One region of the Paraburkholderia sp. 32 genome, then DNA from elsewhere that is predicted to be linked to it. Evidence: riboswitches for the same ligand, from Rfam matches in the RefSeq annotation. Region 1 holds a riboswitch; each other region holds the start of a gene.
What was found. Region 1 has a riboswitch for cobalamin ahead of OKW26_RS09990 (TonB-dependent receptor). Riboswitches for the same ligand answer to the same signal wherever they lie in the genome.
Positions count from the first base shown of each region.

Region 2: linked by a shared signal. The riboswitch ahead of cobA (uroporphyrinogen-III C-methyltransferase) and the one ahead of OKW26_RS09990 (TonB-dependent receptor) in region 1 are both predicted to bind cobalamin.
Region 3: linked by a shared signal. The riboswitch ahead of OKW26_RS37685 (TonB-dependent receptor domain-containing protein) and the one ahead of OKW26_RS09990 (TonB-dependent receptor) in region 1 are both predicted to bind cobalamin.

Region 1 covers NZ_JBNDKD010000001.1:2,136,362-2,139,631, forward strand. Annotated here, with positions in the region: gene OKW26_RS09970 (Fur family transcriptional regulator) at 1-4, opposite strand, end outside; gene OKW26_RS09975 (hypothetical protein) at 46-315, opposite strand; gene OKW26_RS09980 (PIG-L deacetylase family protein) at 284-949, opposite strand; gene OKW26_RS09985 (SET domain-containing protein) at 946-1,446, opposite strand; cobalamin riboswitch at 1,519-1,677, shown strand; gene OKW26_RS09990 (TonB-dependent receptor) at 1,952-3,270, shown strand, end outside.
Region 2 covers NZ_JBNDKD010000001.1:2,711,196-2,714,465, forward strand. Annotated here, with positions in the region: gene cobW (cobalamin biosynthesis protein CobW) at 1-229, opposite strand, end outside; cobalamin riboswitch at 432-709, opposite strand; cobalamin riboswitch at 790-1,049, shown strand; partial or broken gene cobA (uroporphyrinogen-III C-methyltransferase) at 1,245-1,982, shown strand; gene OKW26_RS12570 (cobalamin biosynthesis protein) at 2,058-2,492, shown strand; gene cobO (cob(I)yrinic acid a,c-diamide adenosyltransferase) at 2,489-3,091, shown strand; gene OKW26_RS12580 (cobyrinate a,c-diamide synthase) at 3,095-3,270, shown strand, end outside.
Region 3 covers NZ_JBNDKD010000003.1:3,206,387-3,209,656, forward strand. Annotated here, with positions in the region: gene OKW26_RS37665 (EVE domain-containing protein) at 1-126, opposite strand, end outside; RNA gene ssrS (6S RNA) at 268-449, opposite strand; gene OKW26_RS37675 (cell division protein ZapA) at 516-830, opposite strand; gene OKW26_RS37680 (ATPase) at 827-1,186, opposite strand; cobalamin riboswitch at 1,407-1,670, shown strand; gene OKW26_RS37685 (TonB-dependent receptor domain-containing protein) at 1,762-3,270, shown strand, end outside.

The DNA.
Region 1 (3,270 bases):
ACATCGTCCTGCGCGGGCAAGGCCACGCGTGTCGTATGGTCGTCGTCATGGACCTGGCGGCATGCCCTGGTCGAACAGCGGTTGCAGGCCATCCTTCGCAGCGATGGCCATCGGACGCCCGACTGCCGTCTGCCGGCCGCCTGCCCAGCGCTCGAGCCGGTACAACGCGCCGAAGGCGAAGGACGGCGGTTGCATTCCGGCACCGAACACAGCCTCGCCACCGCGTCGCACGCTGTCCGCGAGCCATGACATCAGGCGCAGGTGATAGGGGTTGCGGGCAATTTCACCACGGTGGAAGGTCAGCGCCTCGATCATGGTCACGACGCTTGAGCTGTCGAGTTCGACGAGCGTGTTGGGCTGCTCCAGGGTACCCCAGAATTCTGTTCTGCGCAAGCCAGACGGCGTGGGTATGGTGCTGCAGGGCGTCACATACGAGCCAGTGGACACCGATGTGCGTCGCAGAGCCATCACGCTCGTGCGGGCAGAAGACGATGCGCGGCCGATAGTCGTCGAACAGCGCAGCGAGGCGGTCGACGTCACGGGCCCAGCCTGCCGGGTCGGCGCGGCGTCGCGCCGGCGTGACCGGCTGGCGACCGTCGAAGGCTGGATCCAGCAGCGCAAAATCAAGCCGGGTACAGGCATGGCACAGCTCGTTCCATCGTTCACTGCGGCGGCCCGGGTTACTGCCTAGCGTAGCGACGATGTTCAGTACCTCAAAGCCTGCTTCCTGCTGCAGTCTGAGCGCAAGTCCGCCGGTCAGGCATTCATCATCGGGGTGGGGTGAAACGATCAGCGCAAGCGGCCGCGTGCGGTCCACGCTTCTCGGCGTCGCTGTGCTCTGTGAGATGTCCGGAAGGGGTATCGGCTCGCCCAGCAGTGCGGCGAACGTATCGACGTACGACGTGATGACCTGCGCTCGTGTAGGGTCCCGGTTTGCGCTCCTGTTCATCGACAAAGTTTCCGGGGGGTGGCGATGCCGTCCACCTCAACCGTCGCCAGCATCGTACGGCGGCAGTTCCATGAGCGGCAGCGGCACAGGTAGTTGCGACGGTCTTCGTCAGTGGCGGGATGATCGAACTGAAGGCTGTAGTCGAAGCTCAGTTCCTCGCCTGCGTGGATCAGGCGTTTCGCATGGAGGTACACGCGCAGGATCCCCTGGCGGTCGTAGTCTTCAACCGCCTCGCAGTTCGGTGCGCAACGATGATTGATCCAGCGGGCGGCGTTCCCGCCGGTGCCCGCATCAATGCAGTAGCGTCCGTCACCCAGCGCAAACAGAAAGGTGTGAAACGGGTCTTCAGCGTTGACGGGATGCTGGCGTCGTGCTGCCGCGTGGGTAATGCGCGCCCCCCTGTATTCGATGATGCGCATGCCGCGCGGAATGTCGGCAACGGCAAAGACACCCTTGCCATGGATGGGACTGCGTCGGATCTGGATCAGGCGGGGCATGAATGCAGGAATGTATGCGGTGAAGCAGACTCAAGTATAGCGTTCCCCTTTCTAACTATCGCAACTATGTTGCGTTTACGATGCGGGTTAGGTATCGTTCTGCCGGAATCGCGGGCGATCCGACCGCTGGCGCGATGACCCAGAAGCTGGTGCAAATCCAGCGCGGTCGCGCCACTGTGACCGGTTTCCTGAAACCGGGAGTCAGACCTGGGCCTTGTCTTCCTTCACCTGTCATGGGGCGCGAAACCCCAGGAGAACCGTCATGACCTGCATCCTCAGTGTCCACCGGGCATCGGCTGCCCGTTGCTTCCTCTTTTTCTCCCGTCGTCTGTGTTGACCCGGTAAGTGTCGCCGGTCAGCACGGCATGCCTGGTTCGTGTTTCCGGCAATCGTGCGGCGTTTCACTGCGTCGATGACATGGTGGATCGGCACGTGTGTCGAGCGCATAAAAAACAGGCGCACCGCATACGGTAGCGCCAGAGAAAAAAGAAAAGAGAGCAGGACAATGAAGAAAACCTCGATCCTTTCGCCGTCGCGAGCGCAGCGACGCCGCAGACGTCAGCTCACAGCGGGGATGCTCGGCTGCGCGTGGCTGATCGGCGCGTCGTCCGCGTTTGCTGATGACGGCAGCGGCCCGGCCGCAGAGAGCAAGCAATCTGCGCAGGAGCCGGCACAGACGCTGCCGGCTGTTAAGGTCCAGGCATCGGGCCATACGGATACACCGGACCTGAGCACGCCGATCCGTACCGGCAGCCGGCTTGGACTGTCGAGCCTCGATACGCCGGCGAGCGTCGAGACGCTCACCGGTGAGCAGATTCAGGTGCGCGGCGACACCACGGTCAACGAGGCCATTACGCGTGCGGCCGGCTTTGCCACCGACGCGGCACCCGGCAATGGCGGCACGTCGGTCTCGGTGCGCGGCTTCAGCGGGCCGGAGTCGATCACGACGCTCTATGACGGCACGCGCATGTATCCTGGCGCAGGCACGGTGACCTTTCCGTTCGATACGTGGTCGGTCGACCGGATCGAGGTGCTGCGCGGTCCGGCGTCGGTGCTCTATGGCGAGGGTGGCATCGGCGGCGTGATCAACGTCGTGCCGAAGGCGCCGCAGCGCGACTACGCGACCACGGTCCAGCTCGGCGCGGGCGCCTATGGCGAGAAGCGCGTGGCGCTCGATACGACGGGCGCGCTCGGGCCCATGCTGTCATACCGCTTTTACGTGAGCGATGACCGCTCGAACGGCTGGGTACCGCGCGGCGATTCGCATACCACGGCGCTCGGCGGCGCATTGCGCCTCGACGTCGATCCGACCTTGTCATTCACACTCGACTACGACTACGGGCGCCAGAAGCCCGCGCGCTATTTCGGCATTCCGGTGCTCGACGGTGCGCTCAATCCGGCGTTCCGGTACCAGAACTACAACGTCGCCGATTCCGCGATCTCCTATTACGACCAGTGGACGCGGCTGAACGCGAAGTGGCACGCCATGCCTGGCATCACGGTGCGCAACCAGCTCTATTATTTGCTGACCAACCGCCACTGGCACGATAGCGAGAGCTACGCCCTGCAGCCGGATGGCGATGTGTTGCGCAGTGATTACATCGAGATCCTCCATCATCAGCGGCAGATCGGTGACCAGCTCGACGCGACGATCGACGGGCATGCATGGGGCCATCAGAACCGGCTGGTCGTCGGCGCGGACTTCAATGTGATCTCGTTTGTCGATACAAGCAATTCACCATACGGCGGCTCGTCGATCGTGCCGGCATCCGGTTTCGATCCGGGCGTGTTCGACAGTCCCGATCCGACCGTGCCCGCGTTTCG
Region 2 (3,270 bases), 570 kb from region 1:
TCGCGAGTTCATACAATTGCCCTTCGGTCTCGACGCCGTTTTCATCGCAACCGATGCCGCAGCCCCTGAGGATTTCGCCGTCGATGCCGAGCTCGCCGAACTCGTTGACGATCACCGCAATGCGCTTGCCGCCCGCATGCTGAAGAATGTGCCGCAGCAGCGTGGTTTTGCCGCTGCCGAGAAAGCCCGTGACGATCGTGACGGGGATCTTGCGCAATTGAGTTTGCATCGTGAGGTCCATCCCTTGGCGTTGATCGGTATGCCGGAAAGTCCGCGCGTGGGTCCGCGTCGGCTGGCGAATGGAGCGAATGAAGCACGCGCAGCAGTACCAGCGATCACCAGACACGGGGACGAACGACGGCATTGCCGCGACAACGGAAATACAGAAAGCGGAACTGAGGTCATGAACGCGCCGCCGCATCCCCGCGGCGGTCGTTCTGCTTCTTTGGGCCGGTATCCGGGCTGGCGAAAGCGCCGCTTCCCCTTCCCGGCCGAGTGGTTTCTCGTCCAGTGGTGAAATGTCCACGCGAGCTTGCGCGAGGACATCGAAGCCGGCACTGCGGTGCCCGGCTATCAAGCCGGAACCGCTTTTCGCTTACCGTTGCGGGGACAGCACAGGTTAGCCGCTCCAGAGCAGGTGGCTCCCTGTTTCCCGTTTAACTGCATGCGCACGAGCGCGCACGCGAGCACCCAAAGTGCGTGCGAGTGTAGGCCCGCGGCGTTGCGCAGTCAAGCAACGCACAGAGCCGGAAAGCGCCGCCGAGGCTTATCCGGCAAGGCGCCATGTGCTATCGTATGCGCGCGTTTGGTGCCCGCACATGCGCTCGCGTGTGCAGTTAAACGGGAAACAGGCAGCGCCTCGCGCGTTCAACCTGTGCTGTCCCCGCAACGGTAAGCGACCTGCGGCGCGCGATTCGATTCGCCTTCGATTCCGACGTGCCGCGCATGCGTTTTTTGATGCCACTGTCCCGCGAATCCACAAACCGGGACGGGAAGGCGAAGCGCATGAGGCCGCCAGCCCGGATACCGGCCAGACGCGGAGGCGGTGCCGCATTGCATCCGTGCATCACGTGGCGCCGCCGGCCGCCGGAATCCGCGGGGAACGGATGTGAAGGCGTAGCAGCGCGGCATCGCGCGTGCCCGGATTCGCAGTTGCGCATGACCTCTATATTCACCGCCGCGCGCGCTGTCGCACGCCGCTTCTCTTCTTCCATCACCGCATGGCGCGCGCCATGCACGCCGCGATGACGCGCGCCTGGCTGATCGGCGCCGGTCCCGGCGACGTCGAACTGATCACGCTGAAGGCCACCCGTGCGCTCGCGCAGGCCGATGTCGTGCTCGTCGACGATCTGGTGAATCCCGACGTGCTGCAGTTCGCGCGCACCGACGCGCAAGTCGTGTACGTCGGCAAGCGCGGCGGCCATCCGTCGACGCCGCAAGCCGACATCGTCGCGCAAATGCTCGGGCATCTGCGCGCGGGGCGCAGCGTCGCGCGGCTCAAGGGCGGCGATCCGTTCGTGTTCGGCCGCGGCGGCGAAGAGTTGCAGGCGCTACAGGCCGCGGGTATCGAAGTCGACGTGATCAACGGCATCACGGCCGGCATCGCGGCGCCCGCGGCGCTCGGTATCGCGGTCACGCATCGTGATCTCGCGCAGGGCGTCGTGTTCGTCACCGGCCACGGCGCCGGCAGTGGCGAACCGGACTGGGCCGCGCTCGCTGCGACGCGCATGACGCTGGTGATCTACATGGGCATGCGCCGGCTCGGCGAGATCGCCCGCGCATTGCTCGCGGCCGGCATGTCCGCCGACACGCCGTGCGCGGCGATCGAGTCGGCGACGCGGCCTGAGCATCGTCATGTGCTCGCGCCGCTTCGCGAGTTCGCCGAGGCGGTGGCGCGCGCGGGGCTCGGCTCGCCGGCGATCGTCGTGATCGGCGGTGTGGCGTCGCTCGCACTGGCGCGTGATGCGGCCAAACGCGACGCCGGCGTTGCTCACGAACTGGCAGCGAGCGCGACACGACACGGACTCGGACGCGCGATCAAAACGCTGAGCGTCGGCATCGGTTGCCGCTTGCACAGCGAAGCCGCTGAGATCGAAGCCGCCGTGCGCGCAGCGCTCGGATCGAATGCCTTCGAGCAGATCCGCGCGATCGCGACGATCGACACCAAAGCCAACGAAGCCGGTCTGCTCGAATTCTGCTCACGTCATCAACTGCCGCTGCAACTGTTCAGCCGCGAGCAGATCGCCGCGGTACCGGTCGCGTCGCCGTCGGCGGCGGCACACGCGCATCTCGGTGTCGATGGTGTGTGCGAGCCGTGCGCGCTGCTGGCGGCAACGGCGCCGGACTCCACCACAACCGCACAAAACGCCCGTCTAATCGTACGCAAGACCGCGCACGCCGGCATCACGGTGGCGATCGCAGCGGCGAACAACGCTGCCCTTAGCGACGCGCCCCCATCCCATCCCGCCTCTCAAAACCAGGACCCTCGATGAAAACCGATCCGGAATCGCATCAACGCATGACCGAACGCCGCCGCGAAGGCCACGAAAAGAAGCAGGCCGGCGCGACCGTCGAAAAAGGCCTGCTGATCGTCAACACCGGCACCGGCAAGGGCAAGAGCACGGCCGCGTTCGGCATGGCCGTGCGGGTGCTCGGCCACGGCATGCGGCTCGGCGTCGTGCAGTTCATCAAGGGCGCGCTGCATACGTCGGAGCGCGATTTCCTCGGCGCGATCGCGCAATGCGATTTCGTCACGATGGGCGACGGCTACACGTGGAACACGCAGAACCGCGAGGCCGACATGGCGACCGCGCGCAAAGGCTGGAACGAAGCGCGGCGGATGATCGAAAGCGGCGACTACCAGATGGTGATCCTCGACGAGCTGAACACCGTGCTGAAGTACGAATACCTGCCGCTCGACGAAGTGCTCGCGGTGATCAACGCGCGTGCGCCGATGTTGCACGTCGTCGTGACCGGACGCCATGCGCCGGACGCGCTGATCGAAGCTGCCGACCTCGTCACCGAAATGCGCGCGATCAAGCATCCGTATCGCGAGCAAGGTGTGAAGGCGCAGCGCGGCGTGGAGTTCTGAGCGATGTCGACGTCCCCCAACGGGGCTTCGTCCGGGGCGCCCCCCCAGGGGACTTCCTTCGGGGCGTGCCCCGCGCTGTTCATCAGCGCGCCCGCGTCGGGACAAGGCAAAACCACGATCACCGCCGGTCTCGCGCGCTATCACCGGCGGCTCGGACGTCGCGTGCGCGTGTTCAAGAC
Region 3 (3,270 bases), on a different contig from region 1:
GTCGCGCATGAAGTTGCGCGCCTGATAGTTGCGTACGCCCGTCCACGGCAAGGTGCGATGAGGTGCGTTGGCGAGGTCGTCGATGCTTGCTTCGTCCGGTTCGGACTTCATCAGCCAGTAGCGCATGAATCGGAGTGAGCGTATGAGATTGAACGAAGCGCAACAACAGCAGGCGTGTACGGAAAAACCCCTGAAAAAGGCGCTCAAACGAAAAAACGACGACCAAAGAAAAACGGCATCGAACCGAAGTCCGATGCCGTTCCAGATAAGGTCCCCGCCTTAGCCGCTAGGCCGGCATCCTGAACCGAGGGTTCAGAATTGGTCGCAGTTAGCAACACTTCGGGTACATCAGACTGAGTGACGCGCACACCCGTGCTACAAATTTCCGCAACCGTGCACATGGCATTGGTTCAAGGAATGTATGACCTTGGCGAACCAGGCAGGGAAGCTAAACCGATGAAGCTACAACCCAAACCGTTCAACACGTGACCGATTCGAAACCGGCCCACTACTGCTTACTGCAAGCTGTACTGCTCGATCACAGTACCTAGCTGTTCGTTCATTTGCTGCATTGTACGCCGGATTTCTTCAGCGGGAAATGCTTCTCCGTGTCGCACGCTGCTTTGCAGCTTAAGCAGTTCCGATGCCAGCGACAGCGCAGCCATCACCGCGATGCGATCGGTGCCGCGCACGTTGCTGCCGCTGCGGATTTTCTTCATCTCGGCGTCGACGCGCGCGACCGCCTCGAGCAGCGCGCCTTCCGTTTCCGGCGAGCAGGCGAGACGATAGGGTACTTCGAGAATCGATACTTCGATCTGCTTGGTGGTCATGCGCTTTCTCCGTGTCGGCTCACGTCGCTTTCCGCTTCCTCGTGTCCGGGCTGGGCGGACTCGAGCAGATCGAGCTGGTTATCCGGTTCGCTGCTCGCGCGTGCGCGCGGCAATTTTTCGAGAATCGCATTCAGGCGCACCTGAGCGTCGTCGATCTTGGCGGACAGCGCGTCGCGTTCCGCCTGCAGTGCGTCGCGCTCTTCGCGCAATTGCGCGAGTTCCGCATGCGTGGCTTGCACTTCGGCACGCGTTTGCGCGAGCTGCTCTTCGAGCGCGAGCCGCGCTTCGTTGTGGCGCTGGCTGATCGCAATCAGCTTGCCGATGTTCTGGGAGAGTGATTCGAGTTCGGTGAGCATGTGCTGCGTCCTCTAAAGACATCGCATTTTAGCGCGGAATATTACAGGTTCCGACAATTGTCTCGTTTCGAGACGTAACAGCATCGCTACGTGCAGGTTCGTTGCATGTCGTGTCGTCGACCATAAGGTAAAAAACCGGTAATCCATCGGACAATAACCTGCATTCAACAGAACCGATTGCGCTCCGGTTGACCTTTCTTGACGCCCCGCGAGGCCGCTCGTAAACTTCCCGCACTCTGGTGCCCGCGCGCGCTTCTCGGCGCGCGCAGTTAAACGGGAAGCAGGACGCGCGCGGTGCCAAAACCGGATGCGCGAACCTGCGCTGCCCCCGCAACGGTAAGCGACCGCATGTGATGTGCTCATGCAGGTCGGTCCTGGTCGCAAGGTTGGAAGTTCAACGTGCGAGTGTGCCACTGCGCGTCACGCGTGGGAAGGCGGATCGATGTGTCGTAGCCCGGATACCGGCCAGAAAAGAGGGACGTCCCCCCGCGAAAACGCTAAACAAGGGGGCGCCTCGTGACGCGTCGGCCTGCGGGGAAGCAGGCCGCGCACGCTATCCACAGGAATGTCATCCCATGCTGTCCCCCATCGCCCGCGCAACGCTGCTCGCGTTCGCGAGCCTGCCGCTCGTCGTGCATGCGCAAAGCGCCGAGCCCGCGTCCGCGTCTGCGACGCCGTATTCGTCTTCATCGTCCGCCACGGATGCTACCGCCGCAAACGCTGCAATCGCTGCCAATGCCGCCTCCACCGATGCGTCGGGCAACGTGCTGTCGCCGATCGTCGTGACCGCGCAACGCGGACCGCAAGCGTTGCGCGATGCGATCCCGCAGACTACGCAGTTCGATCAGCAGGACATCGCCGACACGACCGCGACCGATCTGCCCGGCCTGCTGCAACTCGCGCCAGGCGCGCAAATCTCGCGCACGGGTGGCCCCGGTTCGACCACGAGCCTCTTTCTGCGCGGCGCATCGTCGACGCAATCGCTGCTGCTGATCGACGGCGTGCGCGTCGATTCGGTGAGTCTCGGCTCAGCTCAACTCGCACAGATTCCGCTCGATCAGGTCGATCACGTCGAAGTGGTGAACGGCAACGTGTCGGCGTTGTATGGCTCGGGCGCGATCGGCGGCGTCGTGCAGGTGTTCACGAAAGACGGCGGCGATCATCCGCCGCGTTTCAATTTTTCGGTCGGCTACGGCAGCTATCGCACGCAGACGCAAACGGCCGGCGTGAACGGCGCGCTCGATCAGGACGGCCGCACGACTTTCAATATTTCGCTCGCGCGCACGAAGGACGACGGCTTTTCGTCGCTCAATCCGCTCGAGGCGCCGAACGCGAATCCGAACGCAAACGGCAATCTGAACGAGAGCATCAGCGCGTCGCTGCGTCACAAGTTCACCGACAGGTGGGACGCGGGCGTCAGCTATTTCCAGTCGAACAACGACAACAGCTACGACAATGCGTACGGCGAGCCCACCGATCTGAACAATCTCTATAGCAAGGTGCGTCAGGTGTCGGTATTCGCGAACGGCAAGCTGACCGACTGGTGGACCACCCACGTCACGCTCGCCGAGGGCGACGACCGCAGCGTGTCGAACACCAATGGCATCTACAACGGCCGCTTCGATACCGACAATCGCCAGTACACGTGGCAGAACGATTTCGCGCTCGCCGCGCACCAGAAGCTGCAATTCGGCTACGAGCATCTCGACCAGACGCTCGACTCCGACACGTTCGCCGCGCCCGACCGTCACGTCGATTCGGTCTTCGCGGGCTACAGCGCGCGCTTCGGCCGCAACCAGATTCAGGCCAACGTGCGACGCGACCAGTACTCCGATTTCGGTGGAGCGAACAGTTACTATCTCGGCTACGGATTCGACATCACGTCGCGCTGGAAGGTAACCGCAAGCTATTCGGATGCGTTCCGCGCGCCGAGCTTCGACGATCTGTACTATCCGATCAGCGGCAACCCGTCGATCCAGCCCGAGCGCAGTCATTCGGTCGAAGCCGGTTTGCAGTATGCGACCGATGCGCTCGGCGTGATGCGTCTGAACGCATTCCAGACGCGCTATACGAATCTGATCGAC